DNA from 2 places in the Exiguobacterium sp. EA-TM-5 genome. Region 1 is predicted to be linked to the other one. Evidence: predicted binding sites of a transcription regulator. Region 1 holds the regulator's gene; the other holds the start of a gene.
What was found. The regulator LexA, encoded in region 1, represses DNA repair genes until DNA is damaged. The targets are predictions, from matches to a motif close to CGAACATATGTTCG.

Region 1 (12,624 bases):
AAGAACGGCGACTTCTGGAGAAAAGTAGCGCATGGTTATGTAAAGCAAAAGAATGACGATCAGTAAGAGGCAACTATTCACAGCAATACGGGAACGTTCTCCTTCGAACTGTAAGTACAATAAGCCAATGAACATCGCAGTCAAGGCGAAATCGAGACCAAAGCGCTCAGGATCAGGAAACCAACTGCCGACGAGTGCTCCAAGAACAGTTGCGACGATCCAGCTAAAGTAAGCGGTCAGATTCAAGCCATGCATGAAAGAAGGTGAGATCTTCCCTTTTTGCGCAGTATTCATTGCGACCGCAAACGATTCATCTGTCAGTAGTGTCCCGGTACCGAGTCGATCACGAAGGTGCCGTGTCTCGACATGTGGTGCAAGTGTCAGACTCATTAACAAGTGTCTCAAATTGACGATGAATGTTGTCAGGATAATGGCAGAGGCAGGACTATTTAATAGTAAGAGACTCGTGATGATGAACTGGGCAGCACCTGCATAGATGAAGATGGACATGAATCCGACTTCAAGGGGAGATAAACCTGAAGCACGACCGACGATTCCGGCTGAAAAGCCGATGCCGATATAGCCAAGGACGGTTGGAAGACAGGCACGTACACCTGCTTGAAAGGCTGATGACATTCGATTCCTCCTCTTTTTAAAAGAGCATAGCATTCATGTGGAATATCGTCACTAACTGGTCAATATTTTCATCGTTTTTTTCGACATACTCGACTTGATTTGGTGGTAAAGAGTAAGTGGTACGGCAAAAATCAGTTAGGTAAAGGAGCGTTTTTCATGCACAAATTAATGAAAGATTCAAACCGGTTCGTTTCAGACATGGTCGACGGACTCGTACTTGCTCACCCTGATTTGTATAAAAAAGTCGAAGGTGTCAATGTCGTTGCGCGGAAAGTCCCACTCGATGGAAAAGTTGGTCTTGTCTCTGGTGGGGGAAGTGGTCACGAACCGGCACACGCTGGATTCGTCGGGGACGGTATGCTTGCTGCAGCTGTATGTGGGGAAGTCTTCACGTCCCCAACGCCTGATATGGTGCTTGAAGGGATTAAAGCTGCGCATGGTGGTAAGGGCGTATTGCTCGTCGTCAAAAATTATTCGGGTGACGTCATGAACTTCGATATGGCGAAGGAACTCGCTGAACTTGAGGATATCGAAGTTGATACGGTCATCGTCAACGATGACATTGCCATCAAAAAAGAAGAGGACCGTCGTGGAGTTGCAGGGACTGTCTTCGTTCATAAGATTGCTGGCGCTGCTGCTGCAGAAGGGAAATCACTAAGTGAAGTCAAAGCAGTCGCTGAAAAGGTCATTCATGGCGTTCGCTCAATCGGAATGGCGCTCTCGCCATGCTATATGCCAGAGAGCGGGAAACCAGGGTTTGAACTGCATGATGACGAGATGGAGATTGGAATCGGGATTCATGGCGAAAAAGGACTCGAACGAAAAGCGGTCGCTTCCGTTGATGCAATCGTCAAAGAGTTGCTCGATCGTCTGACGAAAGAAGTGCCAGATAAAAAAGTTGCGGTCATGGTGAACGGGATGGGCGGAACGCCAGAATCCGAGCTGTATATCACGTATAAATACGTCGCAGAAGAACTTCAGGCGCATGGTTACGAGATTGCCCGTTCGTTCGTCGGAAACTATATGACGTCGCTCGAGATGCACGGTTTCTCGATTACGCTTCTACCAGTGGATGATGAACTGCTTGGCTATCTCGACGCAGAAACGAAAGCGATTGGATTCTAATTTAGATAAACGGGGTGTACTAAGATGAAGTTGACGACGGAACAGTTGCGAAGCGCACTTATTAAAGCAGCAGAACAGATTGAACAGCACAAGGATGAATTGACGGATCTTGACCGAGAAATCGGCGATGGGGATCACGGAATTAATATGTCACGAGGGTTCCAAGCCGTTCAAAAGACGCTTGAGGAACATGGAGAGTACGAAGATTTAGGCGCATTATCCAAGGAAGTCGGAATGACGCTGATCAAAACAGTCGGTGGAGCATCCGGCCCTTTATATGGAACAGCATTCGTTAAGTTTGCCGGTGCATTTAAAGGAAAAACAGAAATCGAAGGAACAGAGCTTGCCGATGCTTTCCACGAGGCGACTGAAGGCATTAAATCGCGCGGGAAATCAGAATTCGGTCAAAAAACGATGGTTGACATTTGGACGCCATTCCAAGAAGCACTTTCGCAAGAAGGGGACTTGAAAGCAGCAATCGACCAAGCGCTTGCTGATACAAAAGCACGTGTCGCAACGAAAGGTCGCGCGTCGTACTTCGGTGAAGCGACGGAAGGTGTTCAGGACCCAGGCAGTCTATCAAGTGCTCTGTTACTAGGCGAAATCGCGGAGGTGCTCCATGGTTAATCTTGTACTTGTTTCCCATAGTGAAAAACTCGCGACGGGATTAAAGGAACTGTTAGCAGAAATGGCACCGGATACTCCGGTCTTGCTCGCAGCAGGTCTTGAGGATGGTAGTATTGGAACGGACGCTACTCGCATCGAAGAGACACTGAATACGTTAGACGACGATGGAGTCGTCTTAACGGATATCGGTTCTGCGACGATGAATACGGAACTAGCCCTTGAATTATACAGTGGGGAACGGACGATTCGGTTTATCGACGCACCGCTCGTCGAAGGTGCGTTTTTAGCGGCAGTCCTAAGCGGTCAGTCCAAATCCGTTGACGAGATTGAAGACGGGCTGAAAAAAGAGTTTAGCAAATAAGTAATAAAATCCCCTTTGCAAGTAGGCGATGGGGATTTTATTTCAATTACTTTTATTTGTATTAAAACGTAGATGAGTGTTTCATGAATCAAAACGACTGGAGCCATTTTTCTAACCACTCTCTAGGCAAACAAATTGTAGCTAAATCAATGGTCTGTAATTCATTTAGAGAATAACTGTTAGCAAGATAAAGATCCCATTGTGCATCGATATCGTTTACTACTTCAGCCGCTTGCTTACCTAACGGATAGCTCCCACGTCCGTCGGTTGCGATATAGTAATGATCGTTGTGGTACACGTCTGTCATATAGCGATAACACCAATCTGCTAGTTCTTCATGCGTGATGTTGCCATCAAGCGCAAACTGAATGTGTTCTTTTAACTGTTGATCAGAATAAGTAGAATGCATGATACACCTCTCGCTCAATTTTCTACAAGATATCAAAAACCCGGTCCCTCTGCAAAAGGGACCGGGTTAATTGTTTTATTTCGATGGTTTGAAGACCATTGTCGCTTCAACTGCTTTTTGCCATCCAGCATAGCGTTGTTCACGATCGTCTTCTTTCATCTCTGGTTTGAACTGGTGATCGAGCTTCCATTGTTGCTTGATTTCCGCTTTATCTTTCCAGTAACCAACGGCTAATCCAGCAAGATATGCTGCACCGAGTGCTGTCGTTTCGTTGATTTGCGGACGATCGACAGGAACGCCGAGGATGTCCGATTGGAACTGCATCAAGAAGTTATTCGCTACAGCACCACCGTCGACACGAAGTGTCTTCAGTTCGATACCAGAATCTTGTTCCATTGCTGTCAAGACGTCGCGTGTTTGGTATGCAAGTGACTCAAGCGTTGCGCGAACGAAATGTTCTTTATCCGTTCCGCGTGTTAAGCCGAAGATCGCACCACGAACATCTGAATCCCAGTATGGTGCGCCAAGACCAACGAAGGCAGGAACGACGTAAACGCCATCTGTTGAGTCGACTTTCGCTGCGTAACCTTCTGAGTCTTTCGCATGTTTTAGCATGCGTAGACCGTCACGGAGCCACTGGATTGCAGAACCAGCGACGAAGATCGAACCTTCAAGCGCATATTCAACTTTCCCATCAACACCCCAAGCGATTGTTGTCAAAAGGCCATGATCAGAAGAAACGGCTTTTTCACCCGTGTTCATGAGCATGAAGCAACCTGTTCCGTATGTGTTTTTTCCTTCACCGGCTTCGAAGCACGTTTGACCGAAGAGTGCTGCTTGTTGGTCACCAGCAATACCAGCAATCGGCACTTCGTAACCGAAGAAGTGATACGGTACCGTTTTGTCATAAACTTCACTCGACTGACGAACTTCTGGCAACATTGAAGCCGGAACACCGAGAATATCGAGTAACTCTTCATCCCATTTTTGTTCGTAGATGTTGTACATCAACGTCCGTGAAGCATTCGTATAGTCTGTAATGTGTGTTTTTCCACCAGACAGTTTCCATACGAGCCACGTATCAATCGTACCGAAGAGTAATTCACCATTTTCTGCTTGCTCACGTGCACCTTCGACATTGTCAAGGATCCATTTAACTTTTGTGCCGGAGAAGTAGGCATCAATCAGGAGTCCTGTTTTATCACGGAACTTCTGGTTCAAACCTTGTTCTTTTAAGTCGTCACAAATACCAGACGTTTGACGCGATTGCCAAACGAGTGCGTGATAGACTGGTTTGCCTGTTTCTTTATTCCAGACAACTGTCGTTTCACGTTGGTTCGTGATTCCGATTCCGGCGATTTGCTCAGGTTTGATATCTGCAGTTCCGAGTGCTTCTGCCATGACAGCAAGAATCGACCCCCAGATTTCGTTGGCATCATGCTCGACCCAACCTGGTTGCGGGAAGTATTGTTTGAATTCCCGTTGTGCCGAGTTGACGATTTTCCCATCGTGGTCGAAGATGATCGCACGTGAGCTTGTCGTACCTTGGTCGAGTGCTAGGATATACTTGTTTTCCATTTCGAAATCCCCCTTGAGCATTATGTGTTAGTGGAATGTGGTCTTAGTAAATCAATTGATAAATGAGCACGGCAATTGCTCCACCGATGATTGGACCAACAACTGGAATCCATGAGTATCCCCAGTCAGAAGAACCTTTGTTTGGAATCGGTAGGATGGCGTGTGCGATACGCGGTCCAAGGTCACGGGCCGGGTTGATAGCGTATCCTGTTGTACCACCGAGTGATAGACCGATAACGACGACGAGTAAACCAACGATGAGTGGTTTTAATCCGTCACCGAATGTTGTTAAACCGAGTGCCAAGATACCGAAGACAAGAACGAATGTCCCGATGATCTCAGAAATCAAGTTCGATGGCGTATGACGAATCGCTGGGCCTGTTGCAAACACACCGAGTTTTGCAGCTTGATCATCAGTCGCTTCAAAATGTTTCATGTAATGAAGCCAAACGAGAATGGCGCCGATGAAAGCTCCGACAAGTTGTCCAGCAATGTAGATCGGAACGTCTGCCCACGGTAAATCAGAGTTCAAAGCAAGTGCAATTGTTAATGCGGGGTTCAAGTGTGCTCCGCTCTCAGCAGCAACGAATGCTGCTGTCATGACGGCAAGACCCCAAGCGAACGTGATGACGATCCACCCACTGTTTTCCGATTTCGTCTTTTTCAAGACGACACCGGCGACGACACCATCCCCGAGTAGGATGAGGATCATCGTACCGATCATTTCTAGTACAAAGTTATTCATGCAAAAACCCTCCCTTTGGATTAAAGCAGATAATGGCCTTTCTACTTTAAATTACTCCGAATTGAGAACGTTTTCAATACAAATAATTGAAATATAGGAATGGAAATTTTTTATTTTGATGTTTAAAGATACGGAAAAATGGATAAGAAAACACCTCTTCCTACCTGTAAACAGGTAATAAGAGGTGTTAACGGCGACGCTTCTTTCTTTTTTTAGGTCGAAACCAGCTACTGGAATAATCTAGTAGGATATGAATCGTACTCGCTACCATGATGCCGATGATAAAAGCAGGCAGAGAAGCGAACCATGAATCAATCGTTGCCGAATCAAGAATTTGAAAATACAGACTTAGAAATAGTAGTGGAATCAAAATAGCAGCACTATATAGAAGTCGGATGATATCTCCGATGATCAGTCCATGTGACCAAATCGAGCGATGGGGCATGATTTTCACATAAGGCATCCATAGGACTCGAAACGGTCCAAAGCGATAATACGGTTCTGATTTTAAATCAAGGTCGGGCGACAGCCAAAGTGTACCGACAGCGATACCAATGGCGGTCGGTAACCAATCGGTTTGTTGCGTTGCGACCGAATACGCAACGTAACCCGTCAGCGCGATGGTATTGACGGTATCATGTACATTTCCTGAAGGCATGAAAAAAGACCAGTCGTAACTGGTCCCTCCGTCAATGAATCGTCCGATACACGCCGATTACCTTACCAAGAATGGAGACATTATCGAAATACATCGGATCCATCGAGTCATTTTCTGGTTGTAGACGTACCTGTTGATCTTCTAAGAAGAACCGTTTCACCGTCGCTTCGCTATCTTCGGTCATAGCTACGACGATTTCTCCGTTTTCTGCTGTGTTTTGTTGGCGCACGATGACACGATCGCCGTCAAGAATACCTGCATTAATCATCGATTCACCATCGATCGTTAACATGAAGACTGTCTCGTTACCTACATAATGTGCAGGGAGCGGGAATTGTTCTTCGATATTTTCAATCGCTGTAATCGGAAGACCAGCTGTGACTTTCCCAATGACGGGAACATGGACGATGGCTTCCGTGATTTCTTCAGGCTTATCAAGCAATATCTCAATCGCACGTGGTTTCGTCGGGTCACGGCGAATCATTCCCCGTTTCTCGAGTCGATCCAAATGACCGTGTACCGTCGAGCTAGACGCGAGTCCGACTGCTTCTCCGATTTCACGAACTGATGGTGGATACCCCTTCAGTTTCACTTCAGAGACGATGTAGTCGAGAATCTCTTGTTGGCGCTTAGACATTTTCCGCATACGAATTGCCACCTCTTTCTGGATTGAAGTTTGAAATGTAAGAATATATGTTTCTAGATTCACTATAACATAGAACAAATGAGCGTACAAACAATTGTTCGACATTTTGTGTTGACCGAACACGGGTTCTGTGTTTATTATGAGTTATGCGAACAATTGTTCCGCGAACATTTATTCTAACTCATTCATTTCATATTTGGAGGGATTCATGATGATTCATACGATTCGTACTCATGCTTTTTCTATTCTCTTCTATGCTTTAAGTGTTGCTTTCGTGATTTTTTTACTCATACCACGTCCGGATGAAAAGGTCGCGCAACTGATGACAGCGTCCGTAACGGTCGATGAGAACGCTACGGTCGAACAAATTGCTGAAGTCTATAACGACGGTTCAATGTCAGACGAAGAATATGTCAACTGGTTGATCAAAAATAATGATGTCGAGACAAAACATGTCATCTCAAAAAGCAAAATCGTTGTACCAATCGCACAACAATGACAGAATGGAAAAGTTGTGAAAGAACGAACAGGGATGTGAGGTACGATGAAGGTCGTGATTTATTGTCGGGTGTCGACTGAAAAAGAAGCACAAGATAGTTCGATTGAACGTCAACGGATGGAACTTTCGAAGGTGGCATCTCAAAAAGGATTTGATGTCGTAGATGTCGTCTCTGAAAAAGAGAGTGGATACGATGTTGATCGTGAAGGGATGCTAACTGTTCTTGATCATGTGACACGTGATGCGATAGATGCGGTTCTCGTGACGGATGACACACGAATTGGGCGAGGGAATGCGAAAATTGCTATTTTGCATACATTTAAAAAGCATGGTGTTCGACTGATGACGCTTGATTCCGATGGCGAATATCAGCTTGCTGATGCAGAGGCGATGGTGCTTGAGATTGTCTCACTCGTTGAAGAATATCAACGCAAATTGCATAATGCAAAAATCGCTCGTGGCATGCGCCGAGCTGTGGAACAAGGGTTTCGACCAGAACGTAATCTCAATCGCCAAGGAGACAACGCTGGACGTAGTCGAAAAGACGTACCAATCGAAGAAATCGTTCGTCTTCGAGAACTTGGTTTGACGTTCTCTGATATTGCAATCACCTTAAGAGGTATGGGGCATGATATTTCAAAAGCCACCGTCAATCGTCGGTACCTCGAATACCGTGAACTGACACCTAGCTCGGAATGAGAAGCAAGTAACCCGTCGACTGACGCGGTTAACTTGCTTTTTTTTATGGGCTCTTTTAAAGTAAGGATACAATTGAACAACTCAATTTTGAGTCGTACAGAAAGAGGGATTCCATGTTATCACAAGAACAATTAGATCGAATCAACGCTTTAGCGAATAAATCAAAAGTCGAGCCATTAACAGAAGCGGAAACGGCAGAGCAAAAAGAACTACGTGCGGCCTATCTCGCAGCGTTCCGTGGATCGTTTAAAAATCAACTCATGGGCATGAAGATCGTCGACGAAGAGGGTACAGACGTTACACCAGAGAAGTTGAAACAAGCACAAGAAGAAGAACGAAACAAGCAATAATCGTTTGTTTCTTCTATAAAAGAGAGGTCTCGCGCAAGCGGACCCTCTTTTTTTATGGAGTATTTGGATTAGGAAACATTGTACGATAGCAATACATCTTAATAGGGAGCTTTCATCGATTCAGACATCCTGTATGAGTCGATAGAACGGCTATAGATAGCGCATTCATTTTAATGTGACATACTATTTAGAAAAGTTGTATCACATTTGAGAGTATGCTAAAATAAGTAGGAATTTGTGAAAAAGAGAGAGGATGATTGTTTTGACGAACATGACGACAGTAGAACAATTAGCAATTAATACGATTCGTACCTTATCGATTGATGCCGTACAAAAGGCGAACTCGGGTCACCCAGGTATGCCAATGGGAGCAGCGCCGATGGCATTCTCACTTTGGGCGGATCATATGAACCACAACCCTAAAAATCCAGAATGGTTTAACCGCGACCGTTTTGTACTTTCAGCCGGACACGGTTCGATGCTTCTCTACTCACTCCTCCACCTATCGGGATATGATCTATCAATGGAAGATCTAAAATCATTCCGTCAATGGGGATCTAAAACGCCAGGTCACCCAGAATATCGCCACACGGCTGGTGTAGATGCGACGACTGGTCCACTTGGTCAAGGGATCGCGATGGCAGTTGGTATGGCAATGGCAGAGCGTCATCTTGAAGCAAAATATAACCGTGACGACCTTAACGTCGTTGATCACTTCACATACGGAATTTGTGGAGACGGGGACTTGATGGAAGGCGTTTCAGCTGAAGCCGCTTCACTTGCAGGTCACCTTGGTCTTGGGAAATTGGTCGTATTGTACGATTCAAACGATATCTCACTTGACGGAGATCTCGATAAATCATTCTCTGAAAACGTCCAGAAACGCTTCGAAGCGTACAACTGGCAAGTCATTCGCGTAGAAGACGGAACGGATATCGATTCGATTTCGAAAGCAATCGCGGCGGCACAAGCAGAGACGACAAAACCAACATTGATCGAAGTTAAGACAGTCATCGGCTTCGGTTCACCGAACAAATCAGGGAAGTCCGCTTCTCACGGTGCACCACTTGGTGAGGCAGAAATCAAGTTGACGAAAGCTAGCTACATTTGGGATCATGAAGAGTTCTACGTCCCTGAAGAAGTCAAATCATTGTTTGACGAGCGCATCGTTCAACGTGGTGCTTCTGCAGAAGACGCATGGAACGAGACGATGAAACAATACGAAGCAGCTCACCCAGAATTGCATGCTGAACTCGTTCGCGCGATCGCAAACGAATTGCCAAGCAACTGGGAAGCAGACCTTCCGACATACGACTTGTCGTCGAAAAAAGCAACGCGTCAAACGAGCGGTGAAGTCTTGAATGGCCTTGCGAAGAACGTTCCGACATTGTTCGGTGGTTCAGCTGACCTTGCGGGATCAAACAACACGATGCTCAAAGGCGAAGCAGACTTCGATATCGACCCAAGTGGTCGCAACATCTGGTTCGGTGTACGTGAATTCGCAATGGCAGCAGCTGTCAACGGTATGGCACTTCACGGTGGCGTCATTCCTTACGGTGCGACATTCTTCGTCTTCTCGGATTACCTTCGTCCAGCGGTCCGTCTCGCTGCATTAATGGGTCTTCCATCAATCTTCGTCTTGACGCATGACTCGATTGCTGTCGGTGAAGATGGTCCAACACACGAGCCAGTCGAACACTTGATGAGCTTCCGTGCAATGCCGAACGTCACGATCTACCGTCCAGCAGACGGAAAAGAGACAATCGCAGCATGGAAAACAGCGGTTCAAGCAAAAGACAAACCGACACTTCTCGTCTTGACTCGTCAGGGTCTTCCTGAACTTGAAGGTACGACGACAGAAGGCGCTGAAAAAGGTGGTTATGTCATCGCTGGTGACGTCACGAAAGCCGATACACTCTTACTCGGTACAGGTTCAGAAGTTCACCTTCTTGTCGAAGCGCAAAAAGAACTTGGTGAATCAGCAGCTGTCGTTTCTCTTCCATCATGGGAAGTATTCGAAGCACAATCAGCAGAGTACAAAGAATCGGTTCTTCCAAAACACATCACGAAACGTGTAGCGATCGAAGCAGGTGCTTCACTCGGTTGGTACAAATATGTAGGAACAGAAGGACAAGTTATCGGAATCGATCGTTTCGGCGCATCTGCTCCTGGAGACTTCCTCTTGAAAGAATACGGTATGTCTGTTGAGAACGTTTTAGCGACAGTCAAGCAACTCGGATAATCATTTCTGGAAAAACGGGTCCGTTCTTACGTCGGGCTCGTTTTTCATCTATTATCATCTATGCAAACAATTGGAATTATAGTATAGTAAAAAGCGACGTTTTAAGTTAGAGGAGGAAGCAACTTGGCTACATGGATTTGGATTTTAATTGCCCTTCTTTGCTTGGTAGCAGGTGTCGCCCTTGGTTTCTATATCGCTCGTCGATACATGATGAACTACTTGGAGCAAAACCCACCAATCAACGAAGATATGATTAAGACATTGATGATGCAAATGGGTCAAAAGCCATCACAAAAGAAAGTCAACCAAGTGATGCGTTCAATGAGTGGTTCAATGAAATCACCTAAAAAATAAGCTGTATGAAAGGGGACCAAATGGTCTCCTTTTTGTTTGCTATTTTTTAGAAAGAGAACTAATCTAAAATGTGAGACTATTTCAAATAATCATAGGATTTAAAAAGGGGGGAGACTTGAATGGGAGTCTTCAGGAAACTCGGTTGGTTTTTCCGACGAGAATGGAAAGCGTATAGTCTTGGGGTCATCTGTTTGATTTTTGTGGCAGGGTTAGAACTGATTCCACCGAAAGTCATCGGGACGACAGTCAATGGTCTGAGTGAAGGGAGCTTGACGAAGAATGATTTGATTCGTCTAGCAGGTACATTGTTGCTTATCGGAGTCGCGACGTATTTCATTCGTTATTTTTGGCGTTTTCATATCTTCGGTGCCTCGATTCGTCTCGGTCGATTGTTGCGCAGTCAACTGTATGGTCATTTTTCAGATTTAGATCAATCGTTCTATAAGAAATATCGTAGCGGAGATTTGATGGCACATGCAACGAACGATGTACAAGCCGTCTCGATGACAGCGGGTGCCGGTATTCTAACGCTCGTTGACTCAGTGACGATGGGGAGCTTCGTCATCATCACGATGGTCACGACAATCAGTTGGAAGTTGACGCTCGTGTCGCTTCTGCCGATGCCACTCATGGTCTATTTGACGTCACGCTACGGTAAGATGCTACATTCGCGTTTTCATGACGCGCAGGAAGCCTTCTCCGATTTAAATGATAAGGTCGCGGAAAGTATTAGTGGTGTCCGTGTTTTAAAAGCGACAGGCGAAGTTGAGTCTGACGTACAGACGTTCACCGATCTATCCGACGACGTTGTCCAAAAGAACCGTCGCGTGGCAAAAATTGATGCTCTGTTTGATCCGACGATCTTTGGGTTAGTCGGTCTATCGTACATCATCGCAGTCGGCTATGGTGCCTACTTATTGCAACAAGGTGAAATTCGGATTGGTGACATCGTCTCATTCACTACATATCTTGGTTTATTGACATGGCCGATGCTCGCTTTCGGTTGGTTGTTTAACATCGTCGAACGTGGTCGTGCTTCTTACGATCGGATCGAGCGGATGCTTGCGATCGAACCGGAAATTAAAGACGCGAAGGAAGCGGCGACGACTGTTTCGTCACCGGAACTTCATGTCGGGATTAAACGATTCATCTATGACACGCAACCGGTCCTACAAGACATCGATGTGACGTTGAAACCGGGTAAATCGCTTGGGATCGTCGGGAAGACGGGTGCTGGTAAATCGACATTCGTTCGTTTATTATCACGTGAATATGACGTCAAACAAGGAGCGATCATGATTGGTGGACGAGACATCAAACAATTGACACGAGATACCGTTCGTCGTCAAGTAGCGATTGTCCCGCAGGATCATTTCCTGTTCTCCGCTTCGATTGCGGATAATATTGCTTTTGCGAAACCCGACGCGTCAATGGAAGACATCATGGAAGCGGCGCGTATTGCAGCGGTTCATGACGATATTCTTGGCTTTAAGGAAGGATATGCGACGATGGTCGGCGAGCGTGGTGTCACGTTGTCTGGTGGTCAAAAGCAACGGATTTCGATTGCCCGGGCGTTACTAGCCGACTGCCCGATTTTAGTGCTCGATGATGCACTATCTGCGGTCGATGCTAAGACTGAGGAAGCGATTATCCATCACTTCCGGACGGCTGATCACGATCAAGCGCAAATCATCG
Region 2 (12,624 bases), 1.3 Mb from region 1:
GTCAGCGAATCGACGGAATACTGGTCGACCCGATCATACTGTTCTGGTTCATCGACGTACTTATGTTCACTTGCAGAAGTAGCACGTTCGTCGATTGATTCGAGTCGCTCAAGTTTATCAAGTGCCTCATCAATCGTTAACTTTCCTTCTTTGACTTGCTCCAATATCAATTGACGCATATCTTGCTTCATGAACCGTTCCCTCCTATTCTTGAACCTCAAACGTGTGTTACATGATACTTTCGTTTAAGTTCCCTTAGTTCCTTCCTACGAATCCTCATCCACAAAAGTTTCACGATTCAATTCGTGCCGCATCCCGTTCAAGGACCGGAGCGAGATAATGTCCCGTATACGATGCTTTAACTTCAGCGATCTGTTCCGGTGTACCGGCAGCTACGATCGTTCCGCCGCCGTCGCCCCCTTCTGGTCCAAGATCAATCAAGTAGTCGGCCGTCTTAATGACGTCTAAATTGTGTTCGATAACGAGTACCGTATCTCCATTGTCGACGAGACGTTGCAAGACTTTCAGAAGACGCGCAATATCGTGGACGTGCAGCCCTGTCGTTGGCTCATCGAGAATATAAATTGTCTTCCCGGTCGAACGCTTATGCAACTCAGACGCCAGCTTGACGCGCTGTGCTTCCCCACCGGACAATTCCGTCGCGGGTTGACCGAGACGCATATACGTGAGTCCAACGTCAGCAATCGTCTGTAGTTTCCGCGTGATTTTCGGAATGTTCTCGAAGAAAGCGAGTGCATCTTCGACTGTCATTTCAAGGACATCGGCAATCGTTTTGCCTTTATATTTCACTTCAAGTGTTTCGCGGTTATAACGTTTCCCGTGACAGACTTCACACGGAACATAGACATCCGGTAAGAAGTGCATCTCGATCTTAATGATTCCATCGCCACGACACGCTTCACAGCGTCCACCCTTGATGTTGAAACTGAAGCGTCCTTTTTTGTACCCACGAAGTTTTGCTTCGTTCGTTGAAGCAAAGACGTCACGAATATCATCAAAGACACCAGTATACGTTGCTGGGTTCGAACGTGGTGTCCGACCAATTGGCGATTGATCGATATCGATGACCTTGTCGATTTGGTCGAGACCGGTGATGCCTTTATGGGCACCCGGCTTTTCCTTCGCCCGGTTCATCTCGTGGGCGATCGTCTTATAGAGAATCTCATTGATCAATGTTGATTTCCCGGATCCCGACACACCCGTAACGGCAACGAATAAACCAAGCGGAATGTCGACATCAACGTTCTTCAGGTTGTTTTCCGACGCTTTGTGGATGTGGAGCATCCGACCGTCTGACTCTTTGCGTGTCGATGGGACAGGGATGAACTTCTTCCCAGACAAGTATTGACCGGTCAGCGAGTTCGCATCCTTCATCAGTTCTTCTGGTTTCCCGGCTGCCGTGACGAAACCACCGTGATCGCCAGCACCTGGTCCGATATCAATCAAATAGTCAGCTGCCATCATCGTATCTTCATCATGCTCGACGACGATCAATGTGTTCCCGAGGTCACGCATCGCTTTTAGCGTATTGATCAAGCGATCATTATCGCGTTGATGTAAACCAATCGATGGTTCATCGAGGACGTAAAGGACACCCGTCAAACGCGAACCAATTTGTGTTGCAAGACGAATCCGTTGCGCTTCCCCACCAGACAACGTACCAGCTGCACGAGAGATCGTCAGGTAATCGAGACCGACGTTCTCGAGGAACGACGCGCGTTCGTGAATCTCACGGACGATCATTTTTGAAATCGTCTTGTCTTTCTCACTTAATTTCTCTGGTAGTTCGTCAAAGAACATGACCGCTTGTTTAACGGACATCTTTGTCACTTCACCGATGTGGTGATCGGATACTTTGACGGCAAGTGATTCCCGTTTTAAACGATGTCCTTTACATGTCGGACATGCCTTCTTCGCCATATAGCCTTCCATCTGTTCACGGATGTAATCAGATGACGTCTCCTTGAAACGACGTTGTAAATTATTGAGGACACCTTCGAAGTAGAGATCCGTATTCCGGACCATTCCGAAATCATTTTCATAACGGAAATGGATTTCTTCTTTGGTGTTTCCATTCAAGAGTGTTTCGCGATGCTCTTCTGACAACTGTTCGAACGGTGTATCCATATCAATCTTAAAGTGGTCGCAGACCGCTTTAAGCAATTGTGGATAATACTGCGAACTTGTCGGTTCCCACGCCACGATTGCCCCTTCGTTCAATGACTTATCTGGATGCGGCACAACGAGATCGACATCGACCTCAAGTTTCGTCCCCAGTCCATCACATGACGTACAAGCACCAAACGGCGAGTTGAACGAGAACATCCGTGGCTCGAGTTCACCAATCGAGAAGCCACAAATCGGACAAGCATGGTGTTCACTGAATAAGAGTTCGTTTCCATCCATCGTATCGACGATGACACGACCGTCAGCGAGACGAAGCGCTGTTTCAAGCGAATCGGCGAGGCGGGCTTCGACGTCTGGTCGAACAACGACACGGTCGACGACGACTTCAATCGAATGTTTCTTATTTTTCTCAAGCGTGATTTCTTCCGCGAGATCAAGTGTCTCTCCGTTGACGCGGACACGGACGAAACCTTCTTTCTTAAGATCGTCGAGGACTTTAACGTGCGTTCCTTTTCGTCCGGAGACGATCGGCGCGAGGATTTGCAGACGCGTCCGTTCTGGTTGTTCCATTACTTGGTCGACCATCTGACTGATTGTCTGACTCGAAATCTCGATTCCGTGATTCGGACAGATCGGTTTCCCGATCCGTGCGTACAATAGTCGAAGATAATCATAGATTTCCGTCACGGTTCCGACCGTTGATCGTGGGTTTTTACTCGTCGTTTTCTGGTCGATCGAGATCGCTGGACTTAATCCTTCAATCGTGTCGACATCTGGCTTATCCATCTGTCCGAGGAACTGACGGGCATAAGCCGATAAACTTTCGACATAACGACGCTGTCCTTCAGCGTAAATCGTATCAAAGGCAAGCGACGATTTCCCTGACCCGGACAGACCCGTCAAGACGACGAGTTGGTCACGGGGAATTTCGACATCGATGTTTTGTAGATTATTGACGCGAGCGCCTTTGATGATAATCTGATTCTTCTTTTCTCCCAACTTAGGCACCTGCTTTCAATTCTAATATGAGGTCGCGGAGCTCGGCAGCTCGTTCGAACTGCATGTCCTTCGCCGCTTGACGCATCTCTTGGTCGAGCTGTTCGAGTAACGTTTCGCGCTCCGGTTTTTTGAGTTTGTTAAACTTCTCGAGTTTTTCGACGGTATCGTCGCTCTCGATCGTCGTACTAATGACACCACGGACATCTTTTTTGATCGTCTGCGGCGTAATGCCATGCTCTTCGTTAAATGCCATCTGAATCGCGCGACGACGTTCTGTCTCATCGATTGCTCGTTGCATTGAATCAGTGACTTTATCAGCAAACAAGATGACATGACCTTCTGAGTTTCGTGCTGCCCGACCAATCGTCTGGATTAGTGAACGGTCTGACCGGAGGAAACCTTCTTTATCGGCATCAAGAATCGTTACGAGCGAAACTTCCGGAATATCAAGTCCTTCTCGAAGTAAGTTGATCCCGACGAGGACGTCGTACTTCCCGAGTCGTAAGTCACGAATGATTTCAATTCGTTCGAGTGTCTTGATCTCCGAGTGCATGTAGTTGACCTTGACCCCGTGTTCCTTCAAATAATCGGTCAAGTCTTCCGACATTTTCTTCGTCAATGTCGTAACGAGGACACGCTCGTTCTTCGCCACGCGATCGCGGATGTTGTCCATCAAATAATCGATTTGTCCGGTAATCGGATGAATCTCAATCGTCGGATCAACAAGACCCGTCGGACGGATGATTTGCTCAACCATCTCTTTTGAATGTTCGAGTTCATACGGTCCCGGTGTCGCCGAGATATAGATTGCCTGACTGACTTTTTCTTCGAACTCCTCGAACCGTAGCGGACGGTTGTCTTTTGCTGAAGGCAGACGGAAACCGTGATCGACAAGGACTTGTTTCCGCGCTTGGTCGCCATTGTACATCCCGCGAATTTGCGGCAGTGTCACGTGTGACTCGTCAGCAACGAGTAAGAAGTCTTTCGGGAAGTAATCGATCAACGTATACGGTGTTGCCCCTTCCGGCATCAAGTTCAAATGACGCGAGTAGTTCTCGATTCCTGAGCAATAGCCCATCTCACGCATCATCTCGAGGTCATAGTTCGTCCGTTGCTCGAGCCGTTGTGCTTCAAGTAATTGATTGTCTTCACGTAACTTCGCAAGCTGCACTTCAAGTTCCTTCTCGATGTTCGCGATTGCCTTCTGCAAACGGGTATCCCCCGTCACGAAGTGGGACGCCGGGAAGATTGAAATATGCTCACGGTCCGCGATGATTTCACCTGTTAACGGATCCATATCACGAATCCGCTCAATCTCGTCACCGAAGAATTCGATTCGTACACACTGCTCATCACGCGACGCCGGGAAGATCTCAACGACGTCTCCTCGGACGCGGAACCGTCCGCGCTGGAAGTCGATATCGTTTCGCTCATATTGAATGTCGATCAAGCGACGGAGCATCTCATTACGCCCCATCTCATTACCGACACGAAGTGACAAGACGTGGTTGTTGTATTCTTCCGGGTTACCGAGACCATAGATACACGAGACAGAGGCAACGATCAAGACGTCCTCCCGTTCGAACAAGGCGGACGTCGCCGAGTGACGCAACTTGTCAATTTCATCATTGATTGAGGAATCCTTCTCGATGAACGTATCGGTCGACGGGACATATGCTTCCGGTTGGTAATAATCATAAAAACTAACAAAGTACTCGACCGCGTTGTTCGGGAAAAATTCCTTGAACTCCGAGTAGAGTTGTCCCGCTAGTGTTTTGTTGTGGGCAAGGACAAGCGTCGGTTTCTTGATTTCCTTGATGACGTTCGACACTGTGAACGTCTTCCCTGTACCGGTCGCCCCAAGCAACGTCTGATGTCGTTCGCCTTGTTTTAGCCCAGTCACCAATTTTTCGATTGCCGTCGGCTGATCACCGCCTGGCTCAAATGGTGAAACGAGTTCAAAATCCATCGTTTGCTTCCCCCTCATCACGTAAAAAATCTATTTTTATTGTACCACTTTACGAACAAACATTCGATTATGAAGTGCTCCTTTTAGGAAGTTACCCTTTTTTTCGAAAATGCAAAAGTTTCTTTTTGCTTCGAGTGTTGCACATCGATTTTTCGTTTACAAAAAAATCCCTATCACGGATGTTCCGTGACAGGGATGTACTCTTTAATGTAAGGACCGAACCTTCGTCCGACCATGGGCCGGCTCGTTCACGAACAGGATACCGAGTTCATGATGATCTTGTTCATAGAAGGCACGTTGCGCAAAACGGATGTCCCCGTTATGGTTCATGACTTCAAGACGCAGATACGGTTTGTGTTTTTGAATGGCTTCATAGAACGACGCTTCCGAGTCGACCTTTTCACCGTTGACTTTATAAATCGCTTCCCCCGGAATCAAGCCCATCTCGGCAGCCGGTTTATCGGGAAGTGTCCCGAGAATCACCGCACCACGCGTTCCATTAAGGAAGAGCGGTGTTTGTGCCCGGTTCAAACGTTTGACCCGTTGATGCAACAGAATATGCAGGACGAGCAACAAAATGATGCCGTACAGCCATTCAGCTTGTCCGGTGACGTATGCAAGAACCGTCAACAAGATTGCAACGAGACTCGTGATCAAACGTCCTTGGACGAGTGGACGCATCAACTCCTTCGGTAACTTACCGGTAAAGAGGAAGCTGAAGCCAATCGGTAACCACACAATGATTGGAACGAGTCCCGGGAAACTGTAACGTGGCCACCATGTCTCGAGTACGTCGCCCGGAACGAAGACGAGCAGTGGCAAGAGCCAAAGCTTATTTGCTGACAAGCCACCGATGAAGCGACCACGCTTCGAGACGACGAGTGACGGGGACAGGCGGCGTTGCCCACGCCACCAGACGAGGACAACTTCAGCGATGAGTGTTACCGTCGCAAGTAATAAAATCATCTTCGGATCGACTGCGCGAACTGAATCGAGACGCGAATCCATCACGAACCAGCCGGCAAGTCCAAGTAAGACGATTGGCCAAAGCGGTACGTTTAAGCGAACGATGCCGATTAACAATAGCACGCTTGAAAGTCCAAGTAACATCAGAGCGTATTGTGGTGTCACCGTTAATCCAAGCCATCCGCTGACGACGGATAAGATAAGACCAACGAGTAGCCCCGGTAAAAGTGTTTCGAGAACATCGCTTCGTTTTCCGTGTGTCCGGGAGCGGAACAGACCACGCTCCCGTTTGACACGCCGGATGCCGATGACCCAACTGACAAGGAGTGCTAACCACAAGGTCGGACTGGCGATGAGACTAATCGCGGTCCAACCAATTTCATCGAGTAATTCCACGCGCATTCAGACCTCTTTCCATTCCTTATTATTGAGCAGCGACCTCGAGTGCTTTTTTCCGCTGAACGTCATTCTTGTCATCCTCGAGTTTCTTCAGGAGACGTGTCTCCATCTCACCCGCCGTCTGCTGATCGATTTTTCCTGTGACATCAAGCTTCGCATCCTTTTGCAAGGCTTCAACGGCTTTCTTCATCGTGTCACCGAAATAGCCGTCCTGTCCTTTTGGCTCGTAACCGATTGCTTCAAGGACCAGGTGAGCGTTTTCGACCGATTTTCCATAATCACCGACTGCGAGTGACTTTTTGTCAGTCAAAATCTTCGTGACGTTAAAGTAAGCCGGTTGCTTGACTTCAATCGTCGGCTTGACCCCTTTTTTGTGGATCCAGTTGCCGTCCGGTGTTAGCCATTTGTTCGTCGTCAACTTCAAGTCGCTACCGTCCTTCAGGTCATAGGCACTTTGGACAATTCCTTTACCAAACGATTTTGTACCGACGACCTCAGCCCCAGCACCTTCTTTCAGACCAGCTGCTAAAATCTCAGACGCCGATGCCGATCCGCCGTCTTCGAGCACGACGATGTTATAAGGTTTCTTCTCGTCTGCCTTCCCGAATTCCTGCTGACGCTCTCCCTTATTGTTCTCTACTTGATAAATCGGAACATCCGTCGGGATGAACGGTGCAATCATTTTCGAGACAGCCGTTAGTAGACCACCTGGGTTCCCTCGGACGTCGATGACGAGTCCATCAATATTCTGACTCTCGAGTTTCGCAAGACCCTTCTCAAACTCTTCTGCTGTCGGTTCCGAGAACTGTGTCACTTGCAAGACACCGATCTTCTTCCCGTTGACGTCTTCCGTCGACGTATAGACCGTCTCAATCGGAATCGTATCCCGTTTGATCGTGATATCCATCGCGTCTTGACCACTGCGCTGAATCGTCAGGACGACGTTCGTCCCTTTTTCACCACGAATTTTTTTGACCGCTTGATCCGTCTTTTGACCTTTTGTCGACTTACCATCAATTTCTAAGATGACGTCGCCCGGTTTGATGCCCGCTTTTTCAGCGGGTGAGCCTTTGATTGGTGAGACGATGACGATCGACTCACCTTTTTGTTCAAGCGTTGCCCCAATCCCTTCAAACGAAGACGACAGATTCGTATTGAACGATGCCGTCTCTGACTCATCCATGTAGACCGAGTACGGGTCGTCGAGCACTTCCGCCATCCCGGATAACGCACCATCCAGCAGTTCTTTATCCGTCACGTCCTCTAGATAGTTCTGTTCGATCATTTGACGCACCTGATCGATTTTTTTCCAATCCCCCGTTGCATTCGAAGAAGACGATGATGTCGAGACGGAATCCGTTCCGCCTGCCGCCAACATCCCGACAGCACCTGCCCCTAAACCAAGCCCGAAGGTACTGACCGCGATGACTGCTGTTGTAGATTTTTTCACGCTTGATTCCCCACTTCCGTTAAAAAACGCATTATTTTTTTCAGTATAGCAAAAAAAGATAGGTTACCCTATCTTTTCGGTATTCTATGGGATGTTAAAAGATGTACGGTGCTGGGTCGACTGCATTCGGTTGACCGGCAGCCCACTCTCCTTTATGCAATTCGAAGTGCAGGTGAGGACCTGTCGACCAACCGGTGGAGCCAAGCGTCCCGACGGTTTGACCCGGCATGACCGTTTGACCCGTTTTTACATCGATTGACTCCAGATGCGCGTAAACGGTCGTGTAGACCTTGCCGTCAATCAAGTGTGTCACCATGACGACGTTGCCATACCCTGTCGCACTACCGGCACGGAGGACGATGCCACCGGCTGCGGCATGAATCGCTGTCCCTTTCGCATTGACGAGGTCAATCCCTTTATGGATTTCAGGTTTTCCGGTCAATGGATTGTTCCGTGGACCGAACGGTGATGAAACATATCCTTGCACTGGTAAATGAAACGGACGGCTCGACTCGACGTCTGTCGGTGTATTAGTTTTATCGGGTGTTTCGACTTTCGGAACGGATGGTTCTGCTTTTGGAACTTCCGTCTCCTGTTGTTTCGCTTCAGCAGCACGTGCGGCTTCTGCTTGTCGCTTAGCTTCCGCTACTCGCTTCGCTTCTGCTTGACGTGCTGCCTCGATTGCCCGGCGCTTTGCCTTTTCTTTTGCTTTTCGTTCTGCTTCTTTTAAAGCAGCCAATTCATTTTGAATCAATTGTCGCTGATCAGCGAGGATTTCTGACTCTTCGGCTTTTGAGAACTGCTCTTGTTGCAACGCTTTTACTTTCGTATTCAACTGCACGACCAGCTTCCGCTTCAAATCTGATTCCGCAATGATTTGCGTCTGAAGGACAAGTAGTTTCCGTTGCTCTCGTTTTAGACTCTCGAGCAACAGGGCTTGATCCGACCTTTGTTCATTCAGCTGAGTGACGTTCGTTTTATAAGCTTGTAGAACATCATCATCTTGTTTGATGATCTCACTGACCGTGCTAAAGCGCGAAATCAAATCACCGAAATCCTTTGCGTCGAGCAAGACTTCGATATAGGTGACGTCCCCTTTTTGCTGGACGGCACGTAAGCGACTGCCAAGTAGATCTTCTTGCTGATGCAGTTCTTTCAGCGTCTCGGAGATTGCTTCTTCCGTTAGACGCAATTGTTCCTTAGATGCAGCAACAGCCGCTTGTTGATCGGCTATCTTACGCGCTAAATCATCCAAACGGCTGTTGACTTCATCCAGTTGCGCACGGGCTTCCTTGCGCTGCTGTTTCGTCAAGATCAACTTCTCTGATGTCTGATTCTGCGATCTTTCCGTCTCTTTTAGACGGCTTTCGACCTCCTGTTGTTCCTTCAACAAATCTTCTTTCGACGTGGCATGAACGGACACGCTAGTTCCAATCAAAGCTAGGCTCAGGACGACAGAATAGAATCGGACTTTCATGAGAAGCATCTCTCCTCTATTTTATTTTTGAGTGAATCAATTAAATCTTCAAGAAACGACCAAGTGATGTTGTCGATCCCCAGACACCGATGAATGCACCGAGACCGAGTAAGATTGAGACGACCTCTAGTGATAATTGACCTGGCGGAATCAGTGAGAAGATTCCTTCGTTAATCGTTAACAGCTGAGGCTGAATCGCATTATACGAGGCTTCGTAACCAAAGTAGACAACGACAATCGGGATGATGGCACCTAATATACCCATCAACAACCCTTCAACGAAGAACGGTGCACGAATAAATCCGTTTTTCGCTCCAACGAGACGCATGATCTCGATTTCCCGGCGACGGGAGAAGATCGTGACTTTAATCGTATTCGAAATGAGGAACATCGCCATGAACGTCAAGCCGACAATCAGGATAATTCCACCGATCCGAACTCCTTCAAGGAAGTTAAACATCTTTTTAACATAGTCCTTACCATATTCGACACTATATATATTTTCCATTTTATTGATGGAATTTGCAAGTGTTTCTGTCTCTTTTGGTGAGGTAGCTTTGACGATGTATCGGTCGTGAAGCGGGTTATCTTTTTCAACGGACCGGTACGCTTGTGAACCTTCGCCAAGTTGCTCCTTGAAGCGGTCCAGTTCTTCTTCTTTCGAACTATAACGAACAGAGGCGACTCCCGGTAATTGCTTCAGTGAATCGCCGACTGAATCAATTTTTGCCTGATCGGCTTCCCGTTCGACGAACACTTGGATTTCGACGTCTTTTTCGACGTTATCAGAAATCTTATTGACGTTGAACATAAGCATTGCGAATATTCCTACGAGAAGTAGTGTAACGGTAACGGCACTGACAGAAGCGAATGTCATCCAGCCGTTCCGGACGAGACCTTTTGCCCCTTCCCGTAAATGACGGAATCCATTAAACTTCATAGCCGTACATTCCTTTCTCTTCGTCTCGGACGATTTTTCCACCATCAATCGCTAAGACACGATGACGCATCTTGTTAACGATATCCCGGTTGTGTGTCGCCATTACGACCGTTGTCCCACGGCGATAAATTTCTTCGAACACTTCCATGATCTCCCATGCTGTATCCGGATCTAAGTTCCCAGTCGGCTCATCCGCGATGACGAGTGACGGGCGGTTGACGATGGCTCTCGCGATCGAGATCCGTTGTTGTTCGCCCCCAGATAGTTCATCCGGATAGTTCCGTTCCTTATGCTTAAGCTTCACGAGATCGAGTACCTCAAGCACTTTTTGGCGGATTTGTGATTTGTCTTCTCCTACGACTTCTAGTGCGAAGGCGACATTTTCATAAACCGTCAATGACGGCAATAATTTAAAATCTTGGAAGATGACGCCGATTTGGCGACGGAGTTCTGGAATCTGACGGTTCTTCAGTTTCCCGACTTCAATTCCTTTAAATAAAAATGAACCGCTCGTTGGTTTCTCTTCGCGGTACATCATTTTCATGAATGTTGACTTACCCGCACCCGACGGACCGACGATATAGACGAATTCGCCTTGATCAATCGTCAAATCGACCTCACGCAGTGCCGTGACGCCGTTCGGATAAATCTTACTGATTCGTTGCATCTTGATCACGTACTTCACATCCTTACTGGTTTACTGATGCTGAATCGATAGGTCTAAAAACCTACCGAACACCATTATAACAGGGACAAAATTGAACGCACATTACAATCAAATGTCATTTCAGGCGATTATACCATAAAAAAGAGGCACGGATGACGAACACATGTCGTGTCTGTCATCTCGTACCCCATCATATCCCATAATCATTTTTTAGCGGCGAGCCAGTCGGCAACAGCCACGATTTCTTTATCATCTTTCAGGATTCCAGCAGGCATTTGCCCTTTCCCGTTTTTGATGATTTTCTGAATTTCTTCTGAAGAATATTTCGAGCCGACCTTCGTTAGGTTCGGACCGACGTTCCCTTCAAGGTTGTTCCCGTGACACGAAGCACAGTTGTTCGCAAAGATTTTTTCCGCGTCGACTGCTGATTCTGTCTTCGACGAATCATCTTTCATCGTAGATTCTTCTTTTGTCCCTGACGACGAGTCGTCTGAACTTGAATCGTCACTACCGCCACATGCTGCGAGCGCGAGCGTCGTCCCTAGACCTAATGCTAGTAATAAGTTTTTCAGCTTCATCCGGATTTCCCCCTCTTATAAGTATCTACATAAACACTTCTGACCTAGTTAAAGTATAACCGTTATCTAGAGGAGTTAAGCCTAATTTCACAAAAACTTCACGTTTTAAGAACAATTACGGCACATTGCGATAGCGTTTATCGTCTGTAAAGCCGAGTCCAAGGACCTCATGGGCTTCACTGACGACGAGGAACGCCGACGGATCGATGTGTTTGACGATCTCTTTGAGCGTCGTGATTTCCCCTTGACGAACGACAACCATTAGCATTGGTTTGCGCGTCCGCGTGAATGCGCCTGCTGCTTCGATCTCGGTCGCGCCACGATCGAGCGTCTCAAAGATCTCCTTCACTAACGCTTCCCGTTGATCGGAGATGATATAGGCAAGCTTGTCGTTTGTGATCCCGAGCTGGACGACGTCAATCATCTTGATCGTGATAAATAAAGCAACAAGAGCATACAAGCCGATCTCAAGCGAGAAAATCGTCGCCGCACTGATGACGATCGTTCCGTCAAGCAAAGCAATACACAGATGGAGCGGCAACTTCGTGAAACGATGCAGGATTTGCGCGATCAAATCCATCCCACCGGTCGAAGCGCGACCACGGAAGATCAGACCCAGTCCGATTCCGACACCGGCACCGCCGAAAATCGCAGCAAGCATCGGATTCGTCGTCGCAGCCGGAACGTCGAACCGTTCATACACGAGGATGACGACCGGTAAGAAGATCGAACCGACGAGTGATTTGACACCAAAGCCCATCCCGAGGATCATCCAGCCGATTGCCAGCAAAACAACGTTTGCGACGAGCTGGAATAACCCGGGTGAGATGCCAAACAGATCGTTTAAGACGATCGATAACCCACTGACGCCTCCTGAGGCGAGTTGATTTGGTGCTAAAAATAAACTAAAGGCACTTGCGACGAACAAGGACCCGATTAACAAATACGCATAATCGCGCACGACTTCCTGACGTGTCGATGTCATGACATTCCATTTCCCCTTATCGATTGATTCTCGTGTTTCATTTTAG

Region 2: uvrB (excinuclease ABC subunit UvrB) is a predicted target of LexA. The motif match lies at 5,169-5,182, and genes of this name have one in related genera.

Annotation. Positions count from the first base shown of each region.
Region 1 is NZ_CM132670.1:2,448,453-2,461,076, reverse strand. It holds gene ACV3PA_RS13030 (AzlC family ABC transporter permease) at 1-636, opposite strand, end outside; gene dhaK (dihydroxyacetone kinase subunit DhaK) at 793-1,761, shown strand; gene dhaL (dihydroxyacetone kinase subunit DhaL) at 1,786-2,388, shown strand; gene dhaM (dihydroxyacetone kinase phosphoryl donor subunit DhaM) at 2,381-2,749, shown strand; gene ACV3PA_RS13010 (hypothetical protein) at 2,838-3,158, opposite strand; gene glpK (glycerol kinase GlpK) at 3,234-4,736, opposite strand; gene ACV3PA_RS13000 (MIP/aquaporin family protein) at 4,780-5,481, opposite strand; gene ACV3PA_RS12995 (metal-binding protein) at 5,669-6,139, opposite strand; gene lexA (transcriptional repressor LexA) at 6,171-6,785, opposite strand; gene yneA (cell division suppressor protein YneA) at 6,997-7,284, shown strand; gene ACV3PA_RS12980 (YneB family resolvase-like protein) at 7,330-7,983, shown strand; gene ACV3PA_RS12975 (DUF896 domain-containing protein) at 8,097-8,333, shown strand; gene tkt (transketolase) at 8,587-10,575, shown strand; gene ACV3PA_RS12965 (YneF family protein) at 10,699-10,929, shown strand; gene ACV3PA_RS12960 (ABC transporter transmembrane domain-containing protein) at 11,049-12,624, shown strand, end outside.
Region 2 is NZ_CM132670.1:1,115,483-1,128,106, reverse strand. It holds gene ACV3PA_RS05785 (DUF4097 family beta strand repeat-containing protein) at 1-191, opposite strand, end outside; gene uvrA (excinuclease ABC subunit UvrA) at 292-3,147, opposite strand; gene uvrB (excinuclease ABC subunit UvrB) at 3,149-5,116, opposite strand; gene ACV3PA_RS05770 (PDZ domain-containing protein) at 5,321-6,484, opposite strand; gene ACV3PA_RS05765 (S41 family peptidase) at 6,507-7,931, opposite strand; gene ACV3PA_RS05760 (murein hydrolase activator EnvC family protein) at 8,026-9,408, opposite strand; gene ftsX (permease-like cell division protein FtsX) at 9,449-10,348, opposite strand; gene ftsE (cell division ATP-binding protein FtsE) at 10,338-11,024, opposite strand; gene cccB (cytochrome c551) at 11,219-11,593, opposite strand; gene ACV3PA_RS05740 (YitT family protein) at 11,709-12,578, opposite strand.